3 regions of the Lysinibacillus sp. FSL K6-0232 genome follow, and region 1 is predicted to be linked to each of the others. Evidence: riboswitches for the same ligand, from Rfam matches in the RefSeq annotation. Region 1 holds a riboswitch; each other region holds the start of a gene.
The links. A riboswitch is a leader RNA that binds a small molecule or an ion and turns the genes downstream of it on or off. The one in region 1 is predicted to bind thiamine pyrophosphate.

Region 1 (6,837 bases):
AACCATGCCTCTAAGCCCTCTAATAGCCCCTCTAGCAATGTTACATTTTGTTCTTGTTCAACTTTTTCAGCATGTTCATTTAACAACCCAAATAATTTCTCGATATTTTCCATAAATAACTTCCTTTCACGCAGAAAAGAGCCGTGACAAAAACTCGTCACAGCTCTTTTGTCTAGTATTATCTTAGCCTAAAAGCAATACATTATGCCAGTGCTTTGACAGCTGCAATTGCTGCTTCATAATTTGGATGATCTGTTGCTTCAGGAACATATTCAACATATGTCACTTTATTATTAGCATCCACAACAAATACTGCACGTGTCAGAAGACGTAATTCTTGAATGTACACACCATATGCCTCACCAAATGAAAGGTCGCGGTGATCTGAAACAGTTTGAACAGCATCAATACCTGCTGCACCACACCAACGTTTTTGAGCAAATGGAAGATCAACAGATACCGTATAGATTACTACATTATCACCTAGATTAGCTGCTTCCTCATTAAAGCGACGTGTTTGTGCATCACATACGCCAGTATCTAATGATGGTACAACACTGAATAAGCGAATTTTCCCCTCTGAATCTTTCAATGTTACTGGTGATAGGTCATTTGCCAATACTGTAAAATCTGGTGCTTGGTCGCCCACCTTTACTTCATTTCCTACTAGTGTTACTGGACCATTTTTAAATGTTACTTGTGCCATCTAAACGCCTCCTCATCATCATATGTATTCATATTACTAAATGAAGGGAATTCATTGCAACTCAGACAGCTTACTTTCTTACAAGCAATGATCACAAACATCCTTTTTAACAGCAACTATTAAATAGCAGACATGTTGATGAGCCTGTATTTTACAGAGCTTAGCTAGAATTTTATTAAATTCCGTGGATACCTCCTCCACGCTAATCAACAAAACAGTGTTTTTCCCTACAAAATACGCTTATTATTTATACCATCAACACACCTGATTAAATATAGTAGCTTCAACTATTGCTCATGTTTTTCTTCTAGCTTGGCAAGTTCCACGCTTTCCTTTTGTTCATCTGCTACTGTTATATCCTCTTGCTTTGGTAAAGGCGATGATACTACTTCTTTTTCAACAAAAACTTTTTCATGCACTACTGTTGTATCAGCAAAATAATCATGCAAGCCTTGGTTTTCTGGCAAAATCACAACCAATATATATAGTGGCATAAAAATATTATTGATAATACGGCCTATCCAATCACGAAATAGTACATCTGACCAAGTAAGCTTTTCATGCTTTAAGGAAATAACACGTAAACCAAATACCATTTTCCCTAATGTTTGCCCAAAAAACTTTGTCATTAGCACAAAATAGCTATAATAGAGGATTGCTGTGATAATAGAAACTGGTGCATACCAAACAGATTCTGATAAAGACCAATCCATTAGATAAAAAATAGGATTAACGAGTATACCGCCTATAGCCGTAACAATAAATCCATCTAATAAAAATGCCCAAAATCGAACCCAAAAGCCTGCTGTTTTTAAAGCATAGTTTTTGGATTTTATCGCTACATCCGATGGCTCCATTACAGCACTATTCTCCGTAGAGGGTGAACCTTGCATAACAATCTCATTGTTTGTCATTGTACTCCCTCCTTAGTATTCACCATATAAGTACATCATTTTAGGTGCGCTATAGTCTGTCATGATTTTCATCAGCATTTTTTCCTCTGCCGATGGGCCAAACATAGAGCCAATTTTCATCCCAACATAGGACTGCCAGCCACCCATATCATAGGCATATTCGAACAAAGTAGCATCTTCTAATCCATAATCTTCACGCAATGCAGCAATCGTTGCTTCCTCATCACCAATTTCATCTACTAAGCCTGCTTCAAGTGCTTTTGTGCCACCAAAAATACGACCATCTGCAACTTTTTTAACATCTGCCTCAGACATATTACGTCCTTGCTCAACAATATCTACAAATTCCTCATATGTTTCATTAATCATATCTTGCATCATCGCACGCTCTTCCTCTGTTACTTCACGCATCGGACTTAGCATATCCTTGTGTGCACCTGATTTAAACGTTTCGAATTTTACGCCTACTTTTTCAGCTAATGCCTGATAATTAATAGATTGCATAATAACACCAATAGAGCCTGTAATTGTATCGCGATGTGCAAATATTTTATCTGCTGGTGCTGCAATATAATAACCGCCAGATGCAGCCATCGAATCCATTGATACATAAATTGGAATTTGTCGTTCCTCTTTAATCTTAACAAGTTTTTTATAAATTTCTGCTGATTCTTTCACGCCACCACCTGGTGAGTTAACACTTAATACAACACCTTGAATAGACTCATCATATAAAATATTATCCAATTGCTCTAAGAAAAATTGATGGTCATATGCCACTGGCTGCCAAAGTGTGCTTGAACCAATATCTTGAATCGTACCATCCACCTTTAAATAAGCAATGCGTTTATCAAAATTATCACCCTCAATAACATTTTCATAAACATCTAAGCTATTTCCTGCCATTAGGCTATCAAAATTCCCTAAGAAGTCTGACTTAAATAGCGCAAAAATAGTGTTAACACCTAATGAAAACAATAAAAGAACACCTGCCACTACTAAAGCAACCCATCTTTTTACATTCATGTCTTTCCGCCTCCTCAACATGTAATACGAATAATTACCATATTCGTTTCATTTTTTTGAAATAATATGCAAGTGATTGACTCATCTGCCTAACCAACAATAAAACTGATGCTATTTATTTCCTCATAATACCTTACCAAAAACCTAAAAAAAATCAAAGTCCATTCTCTTACATGAACTTTGATTTTCGATATTATTTCCCAGAAAATAATGAAGATGTGAGCTGCTTCGCTTCTTGCTGTCGTAATTCGACACGACGAATCTTCCCAGAAGAGGTTTTTGGTAGCTCCTCTACAAACTCAATAGCACGTGGATATTTATATGGTGCTGTTAATGCTTTTACATGCTGCTGTAATGTTTGTATAAGCTGCTGATCACCGATTTCACCATGATGAAGCACAATAAATGCCTTAACAATATTTCCTCGAACCTTGTCAGGGCTTGCTATAACAGCAGCTTCTTTGACAGCTGGATGCTTTATTAAGGCATCCTCTACTTCAAATGGTCCAATTGTATAGCCTGATGAAATAATCACATCATCCCCGCGTCCTTCAAACCAAAAATACCCATCCTTATCTTTGTAGGCACGATCTCCTGTAATATACCACTCACCACGGAATTGTAATTGTGTACGTTCAGGGTCTTTTAAATATTTTTTAAAGAGTGCAGGTGTTTCTTGGTGAACAGCTATATCTCCCACTTCCCCAACTGCAACAGGCTGACCCTCATCATTAATAATGTCTACTGTATTGCCGGGTGTTGGTTTTCCCATTGAACCAGCTCTTGCTTCCATGCCCACCATTGTACCGACCAGCAATGTATTTTCGGTTTGACCATAGCCATCACGTACTTGCACGTGACAAACGTCTGAAAATACTTTAATCACCTCACTATTTAAAGGCTCACCTGCTGACACAGCCTGACGAATAGCACTTAAATTATAGTGCTGTAAATGATTAAGTGCTGCCATAAAACGATATTCCGTTGGTGTGCAACATAGAACATTAATATTGAATTTTTCAAGCAATGTTAGGTAAGTAGCTGCATCAAACTTCCCTTTATAAACAAATGCTGTTGCACCGCTTCCTAGTGTAGCGAGGAATGGACTCCATATCCATTTTTGCCAACCAGGTGCTGCTGTAGCCCAAACAATATCATTTTCTTGGACACCTAACCAATGGGGTGCTGTTGTGCGTAAATGTGCATAGCCCCAGCTATGACTATGCACCGCAGCTTTTGGATTACCTGTTGTACCGCTTGTATAAGCTAAAAATGCAATATCTGTGCTTTTGGTTGGAGTAGCATTTATGTAAGTTGTTGGTTGCTGCTGCATTTTTTCTAGTAATGGCTGCCATGGCTTATGTGCATGCCCAATAACAAATTGCTGCATACCTTGTAAATTTTCTACCTTGTCGAATTGCTCAATATAAGGCTCATACGCAATAACGGCTTTTGCCTCTGCATGTTCAATGCGATATTCAATATCCTTTGTTCTTAACATTTCTGAGCTTGGTATAATGGTTAAACCCGCTTTTAGAGCAGCGATATAAACAATATAGGCTTCTACAGAGCGCGGCACCATTACAAGTACTACATCACCTTTTGCTAAGCCCTCTTTTGTAAAGACATGTGCTGCCTGATTTGCCTTTTCAAATAAATGTGTGTATGTAATCCATTGAACATTTTGATGTTCGTCACAAATAATTAATGCATTCTTTGTTGTATCCTGTGCATATTTTTCAATTTCCTCTGTGATGTTATACCATTCTGGTGCAATTAAATCTTGTCTGTTCACGGCAAATGCCCCCTTTTGTTATGACACATTATAAAGCTCCCTTTTTATGATTTTCAATGCTTTGCGCCCAATTTGCCAAAAGTCATGACAACTATCATATTTCGGTATATGGTATCAGTCATATTCATATGAATTCTCTATTGAATAAGCTAAAAAAATATGGTACATTTTGGTCAACTAAAAATAAGATTGCAGGGGGACTCATGATGAGTTGAGAAGGTAAAACCTGACCCTTTGAACCTGTTAGTTAATACTGGCGTAGGGAGCAATTTACATCTATCTTTACTGATGACAGGCTCTTTTACGTGTATTTTTACACAAAAAAGAGCCTTTTTGCATGCTTACGTCCATCCAACAAAGGAGGACTTATAATGATTATTGAAACAATCCGTAAAAAAAATCCATTAATTCATTGTATTACAAATTATGTCGTAGCGAATTTCCAAGCAAATGGACTCTTAGCAATTGGTGCCTCACCTGTAATGGCTGATGGCAATGAGGAGGTGGAGGAAATGGTGGCAATTTCCTCAGGCCTATTGATTAATATTGGAACACTAAATGATACAGCTAAAACATCCATGCTATTGGCTGGTAAAAGAGCAAACGCACTTGGTATCCCTGTTCTATTAGACCCTGTTGGCGCTGGCGCAACAGCTTATCGCAAGCAAGCTACACAGCAACTATTAAAAGAAATTCAATTTGCAGCTATTCGGTGCAATATTGGCGAGCTTGCCGCCATTGCGAATATAGATTGGCAGCAAAAGGGCGTAGATAGTGGAACTGGCTCCATTGCTATAGAGGATGAGGCAAGAAAAATCGCACGGCTTTATCAATGTATCGTCATTGTTACAGGAGAAAAGGACTTTATTACGGATGGCACTCAACAGCAATGGATTGCGGGCGGCAATGTGCAAATGACAGATGTTACTGGAACAGGCTGCCTCTTAAGTGCGATTTGCTGTGCTGCTTATGTAGCTGGTCAGCAGCCCTACCAGCAATTAGCTGAGGTACTAAAGCTTTATAAACAAATTGCTGAGCAAGCTGCCGCTGCTGCACAATATATTGGTGATTTTCAAATTGCTGTGTTAAATGAACTAAATCGTCTATCAAAGGATGGTGAGCAATAATGCAAATTGTTACAACGATTGCTGGGTCTGATAGCAGTGGCGGCGCTGGTATACAAGCTGATTTAAAAACCTTCCAAGAATTAAAAGTGTTTGGAACGACTGTTATTACAGCTTTAACAGCTCAAAATACACTTGGTGTTTCAGGTGTTTTGCCAATTGAGGCGGCTTTTGTAGAACAACAACTACAGGCATTGCTTGAGGATTTTTCAATAAGTGCTGTAAAAACAGGTATGCTATTTTCTCCAGCTATTATTCAAACAGTGGCACATACATTTGCTAATACAAACATTCCACTTATTATTGACCCTGTTATGATTGCCAAAGGTGGCGAAAGTTTATTACAGCAAGAAGCAATTGAGGCACTTAGCCATTATTTACTGCCAATCGCAACCATTGTAACACCAAATATTCCAGAGGCTGAAACATTAACAGGCAAAACAATCAACACAATCGATGATATAAAAGAAGCCGCTGACCATCTATTGGCAACAGGTGTACATTGTGTCATTATCAAAGGTGGTCATTTAGCAGATACAACGGATGCCATTGACTATGTATTTTTCAACGATGGGCAAGCTTTTTCAATGCAAACACCTCGTATTGCAACTAACAATACACATGGCACTGGTTGTACATTTTCCGCAGCATTAACGGCTTTTATAGGACGTGGTCTGTCGATTAAAGAAGCAATCATCGAAGCGAAAAAATTTATTCAGCTAGCCATTACACATGATTTAGCACTAGGTCATGGACATGGACCGACAAATCATTTTGCCTATCAAGACAGCAAAAATTGTTGTGAGGTGACTATTTATGAAGCGTGAAGATTTAGCGCTCTATTTTATAATGGGTACAGGTAATAGCAGACTTCAAGAACCACTCATTGTTCTAGAACAAGCCTTACAGCACGGAATTACCATGTTTCAGCTACGCGAGAAGGGGCACAATGCATTAACAGGACCAGCCTATGAAGACTTTGCACGCCATTGTCAGCAGCTGTGTCAGCAATATCGTGTCCCATTTATTATCAATGATGATGTAGAACTTGCGATAAAGCTTGGAGCAGATGGTATTCATATTGGTCAGAAGGATTTTCCTGTATGTAAAATTCGAGAAAAAATTGGCAAAATGATTCTTGGTGTGTCCGTTCATTCTCAAGACGAATTGCAAATTGCACAGCAATACGGGGCAGATTATGTAGGGATTGGTCCAATTTTTGCTACAACATCAAAGAGCGATGCCAACCCACCAAGTGGCACAGCATTTTTG
Region 2 (6,837 bases), 2.6 Mb from region 1:
AATAGTACGCTATCTCTACCATATGTTGCACAGCAGCTTGGCATTAGTCCTAATTATTTAAGTACCATTTTTTCAAAGAAGCAGGGCTTACCATTTAAGCGTTATTTACAACAGCTAAGAATTCAGCATGCTACAAAAATGCTTATCGAAACAGATTTTGCGATTAGTGAAATTGCCCAATTAAATGGCTTTGATGACCCCAATTATTTTATTAAAATATTTAAACAGCACGTTGGGATTACACCTAATCGCTATCGTAAAACGAAATAATAGCGCTTTCAATAATTTTCAATTAGTCTATTCTATTTTCAATATCATTTTGCAATACTTATCAATTACGTCCTAGTGTAATTGTACCTGTCGCTAATGCTTTTGGTACATAAAGCATCTGACACTTCACTTTCGCGCAAAAAAGATTTGTCGCTTCACTTTCGATACAAAAAGAATTTGCTGAACCAAGATAAATCTTTTTAGTAGGATGTTTAAAAATGCCTTAAATAAGGTAGAAACTATATATAGGAATTAAAACAATGTCCATTGCCGCTGCTTGTTTTGACTTTACCTATGTATGTATAAAGCTTCTGTTCTCTACATATAATTATACTTTATCTTTAAATATATAAATTCTTTAACGATAATTATTATAATGTACTAGCAATTCTAGTTTATATTTGTTATAGTTATATACGAAGAGTTTGACTCACATTTTTTTCAGGAGGTAAACTAATATGACAAACGCAAATGATCGCAGCCGTCGCTTTACAACAGCAGGTGGTGCTCCAGTAGTAAGTAACCATGACTCTATGTCAGCAGGTCCACGTGGCCCTCTTTTACTTCAAGATGTATGGTTGGTTGAAAAGTTAGCGAACTTCAACCGTGAAGTAATTCCTGAGCGTCGCATGCACGCAAAAGGTTCTGGCGCATTCGGTACATTCACTGTAACGCATGATATTACAAAGTATACAAAGGCAAAAATATTCTCAGAGATTGGTAAGAAAACAGAAATGTTCGCTCGCTTCTCTACAGTTGCTGGTGAACGTGGTGCTGCAGATGCTGAGCGTGATATTCGCGGCTTTGCACTTAAATTCTATACAGAGGAAGGTAACTGGGACTTAGTAGGAAACAATACACCTGTATTCTTCTTCCGTGACCCACTACACTTTACAGATTTAAACCACGTGGTAAAGCGCGACCCACGTACAAACATGAAAAATGCTAATTCTAACTGGGATTTCTGGACTTCATTACCAGAGGCTCTTCATCAAGTAACAATCGTTATGTCTGATCGTGGTATTCCAGCTGGTTATCGCAATATGCATGGTTTTGGCTCTCATACGTATAGCTTTATTAATGCTGATAACGAGCGTGTATGGGTGAAATTCCATTTCCGTACAGAGCAAGGCATTAAAAACCTAACAGGTGCTGAGGCTAATGAAATCATTGGTCAAGATCGTGAGTCTTCACAACGTGATTTATATGAAGCTATCGAAAAAGGTGATTTCCCTAAATGGAAAATGTATATTCAGGTAATGACTGAGGAACAAGCTCGTGAATTACCATATAACCCATTCGATTTAACAAAGGTTTGGTATAAAAAAGACTTCCCATTAATTCCTGTAGGGGAGTTTGAGTTAAATAAAAACCCAGACAACTATTTTGCAGAGGTAGAGCAAGCTGCATTTGCACCATCTAACATTATTCCTGGTATTAGCTTCTCACCAGATAAAATGCTACAAGGTCGTATCTTTGCATATGCTGATGCACAACGCTACCGTCTTGGTGTAAATCACTATATGCTACCTGTTAACGCACCAAAATGTCCATTCCGTACATTCCATCGTGATGGCGCTATGCGTTTTGATGGCAACCTTGGTTCAACTTTAGGTTATGAGCCAAATAGCTACGGTGAATGGGAGCATAACTTAGACTATAAAGAACCTGAATTACGCATTGATGGTCATGCAGGTATTCATGATTTCCGTGAAGATGATAATAACTACTTTGAGCAGCCAGGCAAGCTATTCCGTTTAATGACTGCTGAAGAGCAACAACGTTTATTCGAAAATACAGCGAATGATATGGCTTCTGTTGAAGAATTTATTAAACGCCGTCATATTCTTCACTGCTATTTAGCTGACCCAGCATATGGTGAAGGTGTTGCAAAAGCAATGGGTCTTTCATTAGATGGTATGGACCTTACAAATCCATATGTTCAGCAAACAACAAACGTTTAAAATTCCACTTATTATTGATATCCAAATCCAACTTTTACTCCATGTGAATAATATATTCACATGGAGCTTTTTTATATGAAAAAGGCTTGTGTCAAACAAAGTTGACGCAAGCTCCCTTTCATTATTGATAAATCTGACTGCCCGCTTTTTGAAACTCTTCTGCCTTTTCCTTCATACCTTGATGGATAGCCTCCGTTGCCGTTAGCTCCTTTTCTTTCGCATAGTTACGAATATCCTGTGAAATTCGCATACTACAGAATTTAGGTCCACACATCGAGCAAAAGTGTGCCGTCTTTGCTCCCTCTGCTGGCAAGGTTTCATCATGATATTCTACTGCACGCTCAGGGTCTAATGATAAATTGAATTGATCTCGCCAGCGGAATTCAAAGCGTGCTTTTGATAGCGCATCATCTCGTTGTTGTGCACCTGGGTGTCCTTTTGCTAAATCTGCCGCATGTGCAGCGATTTTATAAGTAATAACCCCTACTCGAACATCCTCACGATTCGGTAAGCCAAGATGTTCCTTCGGCGTCACATAGCAGAGCATCGCTGTGCCAAACCAACCGATCATTGCTGCGCCAATAGCCGATGTAATATGATCATAACCAGGAGCAATATCTGTTGTTAGTGGCCCTAATGTATAGAAGGGGGCTTCCTTACAAACCGCTAATTGCTTATCCATATTTTCTTTAATCAGATGCATCGGTACATGACCTGGCCCCTCTACCATCACCTGAACATCATGCTGCCAAGCAATTTGCGTTAATTCCCCTAATGTTTCAAGCTCTGCAAATTGTGCCTCATCGTTGGCATCAGCTATGGAGCCTGGGCGTAAACCATCCCCTAATGAAAAAGCAACATCATAGGCTTTCATAATTTCACAGATTTCCTCAAAATGTGTGTAAAGGAAATTTTCCTGATGATGATATAAACACCATTGCGCCATAATCGAACCACCGCGTGACACAATGCCTGTTACACGACTTGCTGTAAGTGGTACGTAGCGCAATAGCACGCCTGCATGGATCGTGAAGTAATCAACACCCTGTTCAGCTTGTTCAATAAGCGTATCACGATAAACTTCCCATGTTAAATCCTCTGCCACACCGTTTACTTTTTCCAACGCCTGATAAATTGGTACTGTGCCAACTGGTACAGCAGCATTTCGAATAATCCATTCTCGTGTTGTGTGAATATGCTTACCAGTCGATAGGTCCATAATTGTATCAGCACCCCAGCGTGTTGCCCATGTCATTTTTTCAACCTCTTCTGCAATTGAGGATGATACAGCAGAATTGCCAATGTTTGCATTAACCTTTACATGAAAATTGCGCCCAATAATCATTGGCTCAGCCTCAGGATGATTAATATTAGAAGGCATAATAGCTCGTCCTGCTGCAATCTCTGAACGAATAAATTCTGGGTCCATATTTTCACGTATCGCCACAAACTCCATTTCAGGTGTAATGATTCCTTGTCGTGCATAGTGAAGCTGTGTAACATTTCCCCCCCTTTTTGCACGTAAAGGCTTTCTTGTCAATTTAGGGAAGACGTTTTCTTGCATGCGTGGATCGTCTGCATGGCGAAAACCATTATCCTCTGGTTTAATCGTACGTCCCTCATATTCCTCAACATCCTCACGCCCTTGTATCCATGTACGTCGTAAAGCTGGCAACCCTTTTGTAATATCTACCTGATAATTTGGGTCTGTATAGGGCCCACTCGTATCATATACTCGCACTGGCGCATTCTCCTCATCCCCAAAGCTACCAGTTGTCGGACTTAATGCAATTTCACGCATAGGCACTAAAATATCTGGACGTGACCCCTCTACATATACCTTCTTGCTTCCTTCAAAGCTTGACATAATCATCATGTTCTTTTCACTAATTTCTGACATAAGCTAATTCTCTCCCTTATATATATTGTGATACAAGGACCGAATCTAGCTCACCCCAACAAAATAAATAAAAGCCGAATCCAAAATAATCATTTGGATCCGGCTGTCAATGTAAAGGTCTATTGATTGCATATAATACTATGATGCAATAGCTTCTTAACTTTCCCACGCTGGTATGAGCCAGATCAGGTCCAAAGGGTCAAGAAACCTCTAAGCGTTTCCCTCTCAGCCTGACTCATCAGACTCCCCTAGTTAATACTATTTAGTTTGATGCTAGTGTAGCAGATATTGCTTAGAGATGGAAGCTTATTTTTTCTTTTAGCTATGCAAACAATATTTCTGCCAGATAAATAACAACTGTTACCGTTATACAGCTAACAATCGTTGAAAATAATACGGTTTGTGCAGCGGTTTCTGATTCCACATCATATTCTAATGCTAAACTAGAGCTGTTACGGGATGTTGGAAAAGCACTAGCAATTAGTAAAGATTGTGCAACAACTCCGTCCAAGCCCAATAGAAAAATAACTGTTAATGCTATAGCTGGCCCAATAATTAAGCGTGTAAAGCAACTAATAAAAACCGTTTTATTAAACATTGATTTCATTTCAAGCTGTGATAGCTGTGCGCCTAAAGTAATTAACGCCACCGCAATAAAGCCATCCGCTACATGGTCTATAGGAATTCTAATAAACTGTGGAATACCAATATTCCAATAATTCATTGCGACACCAATAATAAGTGCGTGAATAATCGGCATTTTAAAAAAGTCTTTAATAATTGTAAGACCTGATTTAGTGGAGGAAATTAAATTATATAACCCGTATGTATAAGTTGTCATATTTTGAAAAATAACAAGAATCACCTGAATCGCTACACCAATTGGCTGTGTTGCAAAAATCATCTGGGCAACAGGAATACCATAATTACCAGAGTTAATGAGTACAACACTATTTTTAAAAACAGCTGTTTCTGTTTTGGCTAAGCCTAATCCCTTTGCTAAAAAGTGACTAAGCAGCATTTGACTACCTATAAAGAGTACAATAAATAGGGCAACCTCTCCAAGCACAGATAGCTCTACACTTGTTTCATATAAATTAATAAAAACAGCTGCAGGCATAAAGCAATATGTAATAAGTTGTGATAATGCTTTTAAATTAAAGCGAAATTTCTTTTGTAGTATAGCACCTACTACAAGTAGCACTAAAATAGGTGCAACAATTTGGAAAAAAATCATACCAAGATAAGTCATATAAACGCTCCCTCCCCCTTTGTCTGGCTATCCGTCATTTTCAATCCTCTATCTGCCATTTTCAGCAACCTATCCGCCTCTTTCCATATTCTATCCGTCAGCTCCCCTTTTACAGCAAGGCTAAAAAGACTGCCTTTGATTAGGCAGCCCCTTCCCTTATGCAAGCTTAAATCGATTCACGACTTCTTGCAACTCCTTAGAAATATGATTCATATTGTCAATAGACTCTGCTACCTTTTGTAGCTCTGCTTGTTGATCCATTGCAGAAGCACTTACTTGTTCAGCAGAGGCAGCAGTTTCCTCCGAAATAGCTGAAATGCTTTGGATTGCCATAATTGCCTGGTTTTTATGTTCCAGCATATGTGCAAGCTTATTCATTAGTTCATTGATGGAAGTAGCGATGGATTGTGATAGCTCGCTATTATCTTTAAAGGCTAGCTGTGTGCTTTGTACGGATTCGTTTTGGGCTTGCATTAAATCTGCATTCGAAGCAATTACAGCAACAGCCTGATGGGAATTATTCAGTATACTTTCTACAGTGTCCTTAATAATTTCTGTTTCACTTTTCGATTGCTCAGCTAGTTTTTTTACTTCATCTGCTACAACTGCAAATCCTTTGCCATATTCACCTGCACGTGCAGCCTCAATGCTTGCATTTAAAGCTAATAGATTTGTTTGCTCTGTAATGCTTTGGATAGAGGCAATAATTTGATTAATATTATTAATACTGGACCCTAAAGACTCAATTTGCTGTTGAACCCGCCCATTCATCTCATTTGTTGCTATATTACGTTCACGCAAGCTTGTAACCTCTTGCATGCCCTTTTCTGTTGTTGCATTTGTTCGATGTGCTAGCTCCTCCATTTCATTGGAAAGCATCGTAAGAGCATCAATTTGCTCGGCTAAATCCATCATTCGATAATTCGTTTCTTCTGTATCCTCGGATTGCTTAGACGCTCCCTGCGCAATTTCATTGATAGCTACTGAAACCTCTTGACTCGAAGCAACAACTTCATTAAAAGCCTCAAAAACTTGGTTGGAGGATTGACTCAATAATGTCGTAGAATTTAATACTGTTTGCATCGCATGGGTATTTTTATCAAGCATATTATTATAAGCAGATGCTACCATGCCAATTTCATCGGCCTTAATATATTTCTCATCTACTTTTTGCGTCAAATCTCCCTCTGCCGCTCGTTCAATCGATGCACGTAAAAATTTTAATGGCTTTAACTGTCGATAAATAAAGAGCACACTTGCAACAGCCATAAGCGTAACCATAATAATGGATGCTATCACTGCAAACATTGATACATAATGATACGTTTCTAAAATTTTTGATTCGGGCAGCACAATTTGAACAGTCCATGTTTCATCGATGTCCTCTAAAATCATTGGTGCAAACACATTAAATGCATTTTCCTTTAACTGCTCAGAATCCAAGTATAGCG
Region 3 (6,837 bases), 520 kb from region 1:
ATTTAGGAAAGCTTGTTCAAGGTGTCTATATGACAGAGGATCAACAGTATATTTTACAGCAATTTATACAAGCAATAGATGAGGAGCAGCCAGATGTGATTATCATAGCAGGTGATTTATATGACCGTTCCATGCCTCCAATTGAAGCGGTAAACTTGCTAAATGATGTGTTAGCAGAAATTGTTTTAGAGAAAAAAATTCCTGTGCTCGCTGTTGCAGGGAATCATGATAGTGCAGGGCGCTTAAATTTTGGTAGTCGCTTAATGCAAGATAGTGGTCTATATATCAAGGGGCAATTTACAAAGGAGCATGCACCTATTATTATCCATGATGACTATGGAGAAGTGCATTTTCACCTTGTACCATATGCAGAGCCAGCAGCAATTCGTAGTATTTTAGGAGATGACACAATTCGCTCCCATCAAGACGCGATGCAAAAAATCATTGAGCATATAACGCAGGAAATGGATACAAGTAAACGTCATGTTTTTATTGGGCATGCCTTTGTCACAAAATATGGTGCAGAGGAAGCGAATACAAGTGATTCGGAGCGACCATTGTCCATTGGAGGCTCAGATTGCGTAGATGCAGCTTTATTTAAGCCATTTCATTATACAGCTCTCGGTCATTTACATAAGGCGCACTTTGTATTAAATGAAACAATTCGCTATGCGGGCTCACTATTAAAATATTCATTATCAGAGCATTTGCATGAAAAGGGCTTTTTAGTTATTGATTTAGACGGGCAAGGAAATTGCACAGTAATGAAAAGAAAGCTTGTGCCACGAAGAGATTTACGTGTAGTGGAGGGACAATTAGAGGATTTGCTAAAGCTACCGCCAAGTGAGGACTATATATTTGTAAGATTGACAGATACAGCACCCGTAACATCTCCAATGGAGCGTATTCGTACAGTTTTTCCTTATGCAATGCATATTGAACGTAAAATAACACGTCAAGAAATAACGCATGCAATACAGGCTATCGAAAGTGAACAGCAGCAGGATATTGATTTATTCCGGTCATTTTTTACAGATGTTATAGGTATACAGCCTGATGAAGATACGGAACGTTTATTTAATGAGATGCTACAGGAATTACTAGATGAGGAGCGAGAAACAGTAGAATGAAGCCATTAAAGTTAACGATTACTGCATTCGGTCCATATAAAAACACAGAGGTTATTGATTTTCAACAGCTAGGCGAGCATCGCTTATTTGCGATTTCTGGTAAAACAGGTGCTGGGAAAACCACTATTTTTGATGCGATTTGCTACGCGCTTTATGGGGCTGGCAGTGGGGAAGACCGCCAAGATACCACTTTGCTACGAAGCGGCTTTGCGAATGATGAAATTTATACAGCCGTAGAACTGGTATTTGAAATGCATGGCAAGACCTATCAAATATTACGCCAGCCAGGGCATATTAAGCAAAAAAATAAAACAGTGACAGGGAAGAAAATAGAGCTAGCAGAAATAAAAGATGGCAAGCTCGATTATAGTATTGTTGAGAAGCAGCAAACGCTTGAGGTAGATAAAAAGCTACAAGAAATTATTGGTTTAACAAAAGATCAATTTAGCCAAATTGTCATGCTGCCACAAGGAGAATTTCGCAAGCTACTTACCTCTGATTCTAGCAATAAAGAAGTTATTTTACGAAAAATCTTTAAAACAGACCGCTTTGGTGTTATCACGAAAAAGCTTGATGCTAAGCGGAAAGAGGCAGAAGGTAATCTTGAGCGTGCCAAGCAATTAAAAAAGCATTTACTTGGTCAAATTGCAGGAGCACTGCCACAGCGTACATCTACTTTATTTACACAGCTAGCAAACAATACGGAAAATATGCATCAGCTTAAGCAGGCACTTGAGGAGGAGCATATTTACTATACACAATGTATAGCAACAGAACAGCAGCACTATCAGAAAGCGTATAAACAACATCAGCAGGAGCAGGAATCCTATCGTTTAGCAAAAACACTTAATGAGCAGTTTGCTGAACAGGAGAATCGTCAGCAACGTTTAGAAATATTGTTACAGGAGCAGGAGAATTATCGTGCAAAGGAGCAGGAGATTGCTTTAGCAGAACAAGCAGAGCGACTCGTGCTGCTTGAACAACAATGTCTGGATTTGCGTGCTGAATATGATGTCAAGGTACAAGCACATCAGCAAGCACAAACTAAGCAACAGCAGGCTATTGAGCAATTGCAGCAGGCACAGCAAACGTATGAATTAGAACAAGCGAAGGAGGCTGAGCGTCAGCAAGTTGCTCAGCAGGAATTACAGCTACAGGCATTGCTGCCGAAATTCGAGGCTTACGAGAACAATGTACAGCAGCTACAAATAATAGAGCAATATGTTGAAACAGCCAAGCAAGCAGTAGCAGATAATCTTACACTAGTAGAACAGGAGCAATTACAATTACAGCAGCTTTCACAAACAATTGAACGGCTTGAACAGCAGGTTGAACCATATGAAGGGTATTTAGAGGAGTTACCAAGGCTACGTGAGCAGGTATCTTTATTAAAACAGGTTGAAAAATATACAAAGGCAGTCGAGCTAGCGCAGCAGGATGTTGATACTTTAAATGCTGCTTATCAAGCAAGTAAACAAACGTTGCAGCAGATGGAGCAACAATGGCTAACCAATCAGGCTAGTATACTGGCCAAGCAATTAAAGGATGGGGAGCCTTGCCCTGTTTGCGGTAGTACAACGCATCCTAAAACAGACCACCAGCAATTGGCAACGGTTGACCTAGCACAGGTGGAAGCATTAAGAGTAAAAGCTTCTTCAGCTGAGCGTATATATGTAGAGAAAAAAGCGCTGGTTACCTCTACACAGCAGCTACTTCAAGAGGCGCACCAGCAATTGACAGCGCATGCTATTAAGCAAGAAGAGCAAGCAGCTATAGAGGCGTCCTTACAGCAAGCTGAGCAGGAGATTACAAGGTTAAAAATTGTTAATCACCAGCTAGTAGATATGCGATTAGAGCTGAAAAATCAACGTCCTAAAATTGAACAGCTACAGCATAAGCAAGTAGAATTAGAGCAATATTTAACAGAGCAGATGCAAAAATGGACAAAGCTACAGGCAGTTGTAGAGGAGCAACGCAAGCAAATCCCAGCAGATTTACCAACATTACAGCGATTGAAGCAAGCGCTGACGGATATTAGCCAGGAAAAAATTCAACTTCAACAACAATGGCAGGAGAGTCAGCAATATTTACAGACAGCACAGCAAGCAAGAAGTAACGCAAATATGGCTGTAGAAATGGCATGGCAAGCTATTGAGGAAGTAAAGCAAAAAATAACGACGAAGCAGGAGCAATTGGCAGTTAGCATAAAGGATGCGGGCTTTGTAGATGATAAGGATTACCAAGCTGCTAAAAGAAGCAGTATGGAGCTAGAGGCACTTCGCAAGGCATGTAGTGATTATACGTTACAAGTTCATACCTTAAAAATTCAGATTGCGGAAGGTGCTAAACATCTTCAAGGAAAAGAGCAGCAGGATTTAGCAGCTATGGAAGCAAAGCTAGAAAATCTGCGTATTATTTATGAGGAAGCCTTTAAACGCTTACAGCAGTTAAATGATGTTGCACAAGCATGCCAAGCCTTTATAGAGAAAGTAGAGGAAACAGCAAAGGAGCTTCGTTCACTGGAACAAGAGGCAGGTCGAATAAAGGAGCTTTATGGGCTATTAAATGGACAAAACTCGAAAAAGCTATCCTTTGAGCGTTATATTCAAATTAATTATTTAGATAAAATTACAGAAGCTGCAAATATGCGCCTTTATCATTTATCGAATGGTCAATTTGAGCTAAGGCGCTCAGATAGACTTGAAAAGCATGCGAAGCAAAGCGGTCTTGGTCTAGATGTTTATGATGCTTATACAGACCAGCTTCGAGATGTTAAAACATTATCAGGTGGGGAGAAGTTTAATGCCTCCTTAAGCCTTGCTTTAGGGATGGCTGATGTGATTCAAAGCTTCCAAGGCAATGTTCATATTGAAACGATGTTTATTGATGAGGGCTTTGGCTCACTTGATGAGGAGTCATTAAATAAAGCGATTGATACATTAATTGATTTACAGAATTCAGGGCGGATGATCGGTGTTATTTCGCATGTTCCCGAATTAAAAACGGCAATGCCAGCCGTATTACATGTGGAAAAAACATTGAATGGCTATAGTCAAACATATTTTGAAGTGAAGTAAGATGAAAGGGAGTGGCTCAAATAATATTGAGCCGCTCCTTTATTTCGTACGTGGAGGCGCTTTAGGAGTTGTTCCTTTCTTTGAGGCCATGACCTTTTTTACAATAGGTATGATAATAGGCGCTAACTTTACAGCAGTTTTCACAACGTTCGATACTTTCATTTAAAAAACAGCTCCTTTTACATTTACTACTACCTGTTTGTGTTACGTTTAAAACATTAACGAGCAACACGAATTGCCTGAATAATATTCCAAACTACAATGCCAAGTGATACGATGGCATAAAGAGCGAACGATACAATCCAGACGATAAGAAATGTATTGCCAGATGTTGAGTCCAAACTAAATGTAGAAAAAATAAAGACAATCATAAATAAAATGCCAAAAACAAAAGGAATTAAATGTGAAACAAGGGCACGAATAGAATGTCTTTTGACATCGCTATCTTTTACAACAAAATAAACAATTAATGGCACGATAAAAGGGGCAAAGAAAATACTGAGATAGCTAAAGGCAGATAAAATTTTAGGGTTCTCCATAGTTGTACCTCCTTTTTTAATATTTACGCATCAAAAACAGCAAAGTTTCAAAAAAATTATAAGTGAAAGAGGTTGTTATCCTAGCTGTATTTGCTTACAATGGAGATGTTCAAAAAATTTCAGATGTAATGACCACAAGGGGAGCTGATGATGTCAGCTGAGAATGGGCACGTAATGCCTTGACTCTTTGAACCTGTAAGTTAACGCTTGCGTAGGGATGTGGATAGAAACCAACACTCGTACGATGTGAGGCTCTGTCCTGACATCGTTTTTTCATTTTTTTAAATGAAAAAATGTCAGTAGCAGATACACGCGTGCATTTCTATTCCTGCTCTTGTATCCTACATCGGAACAAAGGAGAGAATATCTATGGACAAAAAAAGATTACTAATGCTTACGGAGATTGCAATATTTGCTGCGATTGGTCTTGTACTCGATCAAATCTCCTTTAAAGTATGGGCACAAGGCGGCTCTGTTAGTCTTGTGATGGTTCCCATTGTACTAATGGCATTTCGTTGGGGATTAACCGCTGGGCTTACAACTGGTTTACTTGTAGGTGTTATCCAAACAATGTTTGGTGCTTATATTGTACATTGGCTTCAGGGACTATTGGATTATGGTGTTGCCTTTACAGTTGTTGGACTAGCAGCAATTGTACGTCAGCCATTATTAGAGGCTGCTAAACATAATGATAAGGCAAAAATGGTACGTTATATTATAATAGGCACTGTGTTTGCTGGCTTTTTACGCTATGTAGCACATACTTGTGCAGGTGCAGTATTTTTTGCAGAATATGCGGGCGATCAAAATGCATGGCTTTATGCCATTATTTATAATGGTACGTACATGCTGCCTGCAACCATTTTAACAGCAATTGTCAGTGTATTAGTATTTACAGCAAGACCACAATTGATACAATATTAATTTCTCAAAAAAAGTTATTTTATACAAAGGTCGTTACTATACGATCAGTGTGTTAAAGGTTGACACATGTTACATGTGGTGAAGTCCTATATGCTAATACAACTAATAAAAATTTTGGTGATAATATATCGTATAAGTTAGCATATGTTAAAGGTGATAATTTCTCCTTAGGAGGTGACAGTGGTGGTGCTGTTTATGTATTAGATGGTCTTAATACTAATGTTAATTTTGCTGGTGTTGTTACAGGTAACCGTATTATTGGTAATGCCATTATTGGAGGATGGGTTACTAAATATCAGGATGTACAACCATATTACGGAATATCTTTGCATAAATCGAGTAGTAATGTTAAAGTTAATTGAAATTCAAGAGTAGTATACAGATTAGGAGTGATTTTATGAGAGCATATAGCTACCTTTTTTGATACTTGCACTATTAATGGGTTGTAGCGCAAAAGAGCCGCCTCAGGAACAAATAGCCTTTACAACATTACTCTCAGTGAATACAGGACCTAAGGATCATCAGAATAACTGGTTAAGCTATAAGGCTTCTACAATGGAGGAAATGCAAAATCTATGGGCATATTTCCAGGTACAGGATGATCTACCAACCGTTGATTTTGCCATCAATGATGTTTATTTTTTTAAATATGTTGAGGCAGGCTGCCAATTAGATATTACAACGATTACGCAATCTAATAAAGTTATGCAAATAAATCTGGACTATAAACAGGAAAAGAATGAACCTTTGGATTGCTTTGCCGTGGAGAAAGTCCGTACCTCTGTTATATTGTTAGAAAAGACAGCAACTACGAAAGTTACATTTAACAATCAGGCATATACTAGTACAGTAGCTATTAAGACATGGTAAATAAAATTAAACTAAAGCATGTAGCCAACAATAGGCATACATGCTTTTTTTGAATAAAATAAATTGCATTTTGACTAATAAATAAATCATTTTGTAAAATATAATTGTCAAAATGATGAACAATAGCTAGGTGGTGGACGAATGAGAACTCGATTAAAGGAGCTTCGGGCACGTGATGGCTTGAATCAAACAGAGTTAGCAAAATTGGCACAGGTTTCGCGCCAAACAATTAGTTTAATTGAGAGAGAAGAACTTATTCCATCATTATTAATCGCTATACGTATTGCAAAAATATTT

Region 2: another riboswitch for thiamine pyrophosphate. It lies ahead of thiC (phosphomethylpyrimidine synthase ThiC); the one in region 1 lies ahead of thiM (hydroxyethylthiazole kinase).
Region 3: another riboswitch for thiamine pyrophosphate. It lies ahead of thiT (energy-coupled thiamine transporter ThiT); the one in region 1 lies ahead of thiM (hydroxyethylthiazole kinase).

The regions. Positions count from the first base shown of each region.
Region 1 covers NZ_JBBOYW010000001.1:2,867,655-2,874,491, forward strand. The annotation lists gene MHB42_RS13970 (class I SAM-dependent methyltransferase) at 1-113, opposite strand, end outside; gene tpx (thiol peroxidase) at 203-706, opposite strand; gene MHB42_RS13980 (RDD family protein) at 994-1,620, opposite strand; gene sppA (signal peptide peptidase SppA) at 1,633-2,646, opposite strand; gene mbcS (acyl-CoA synthetase MbcS) at 2,840-4,441, opposite strand; TPP riboswitch at 4,625-4,723, shown strand; gene thiM (hydroxyethylthiazole kinase) at 4,813-5,568, shown strand; gene thiD (bifunctional hydroxymethylpyrimidine kinase/phosphomethylpyrimidine kinase) at 5,568-6,392, shown strand; gene thiE (thiamine phosphate synthase) at 6,382-6,837, shown strand, end outside.
Region 2 covers NZ_JBBOYW010000001.1:273,618-280,454, reverse strand. The annotation lists gene MHB42_RS01315 (helix-turn-helix transcriptional regulator) at 1-270, shown strand, start outside; gene MHB42_RS01310 (catalase) at 729-2,234, shown strand; gene thiC (phosphomethylpyrimidine synthase ThiC) at 2,356-4,134, opposite strand; TPP riboswitch at 4,280-4,394, opposite strand; gene MHB42_RS01300 (AEC family transporter) at 4,457-5,386, opposite strand; gene MHB42_RS01295 (methyl-accepting chemotaxis protein) at 5,543-6,837, opposite strand, start outside.
Region 3 covers NZ_JBBOYW010000001.1:3,383,554-3,390,390, reverse strand. The annotation lists gene MHB42_RS16705 (exonuclease SbcCD subunit D) at 1-1,130, shown strand, start outside; gene MHB42_RS16700 (SMC family ATPase) at 1,127-4,207, shown strand; gene MHB42_RS16695 (DUF4870 domain-containing protein) at 4,426-4,746, opposite strand; TPP riboswitch at 4,874-4,981, shown strand; gene thiT (energy-coupled thiamine transporter ThiT) at 5,116-5,670, shown strand; gene MHB42_RS16685 (hypothetical protein) at 5,730-6,032, shown strand; gene MHB42_RS16680 (hypothetical protein) at 6,109-6,540, shown strand; gene MHB42_RS16675 (helix-turn-helix transcriptional regulator) at 6,682-6,837, shown strand, end outside.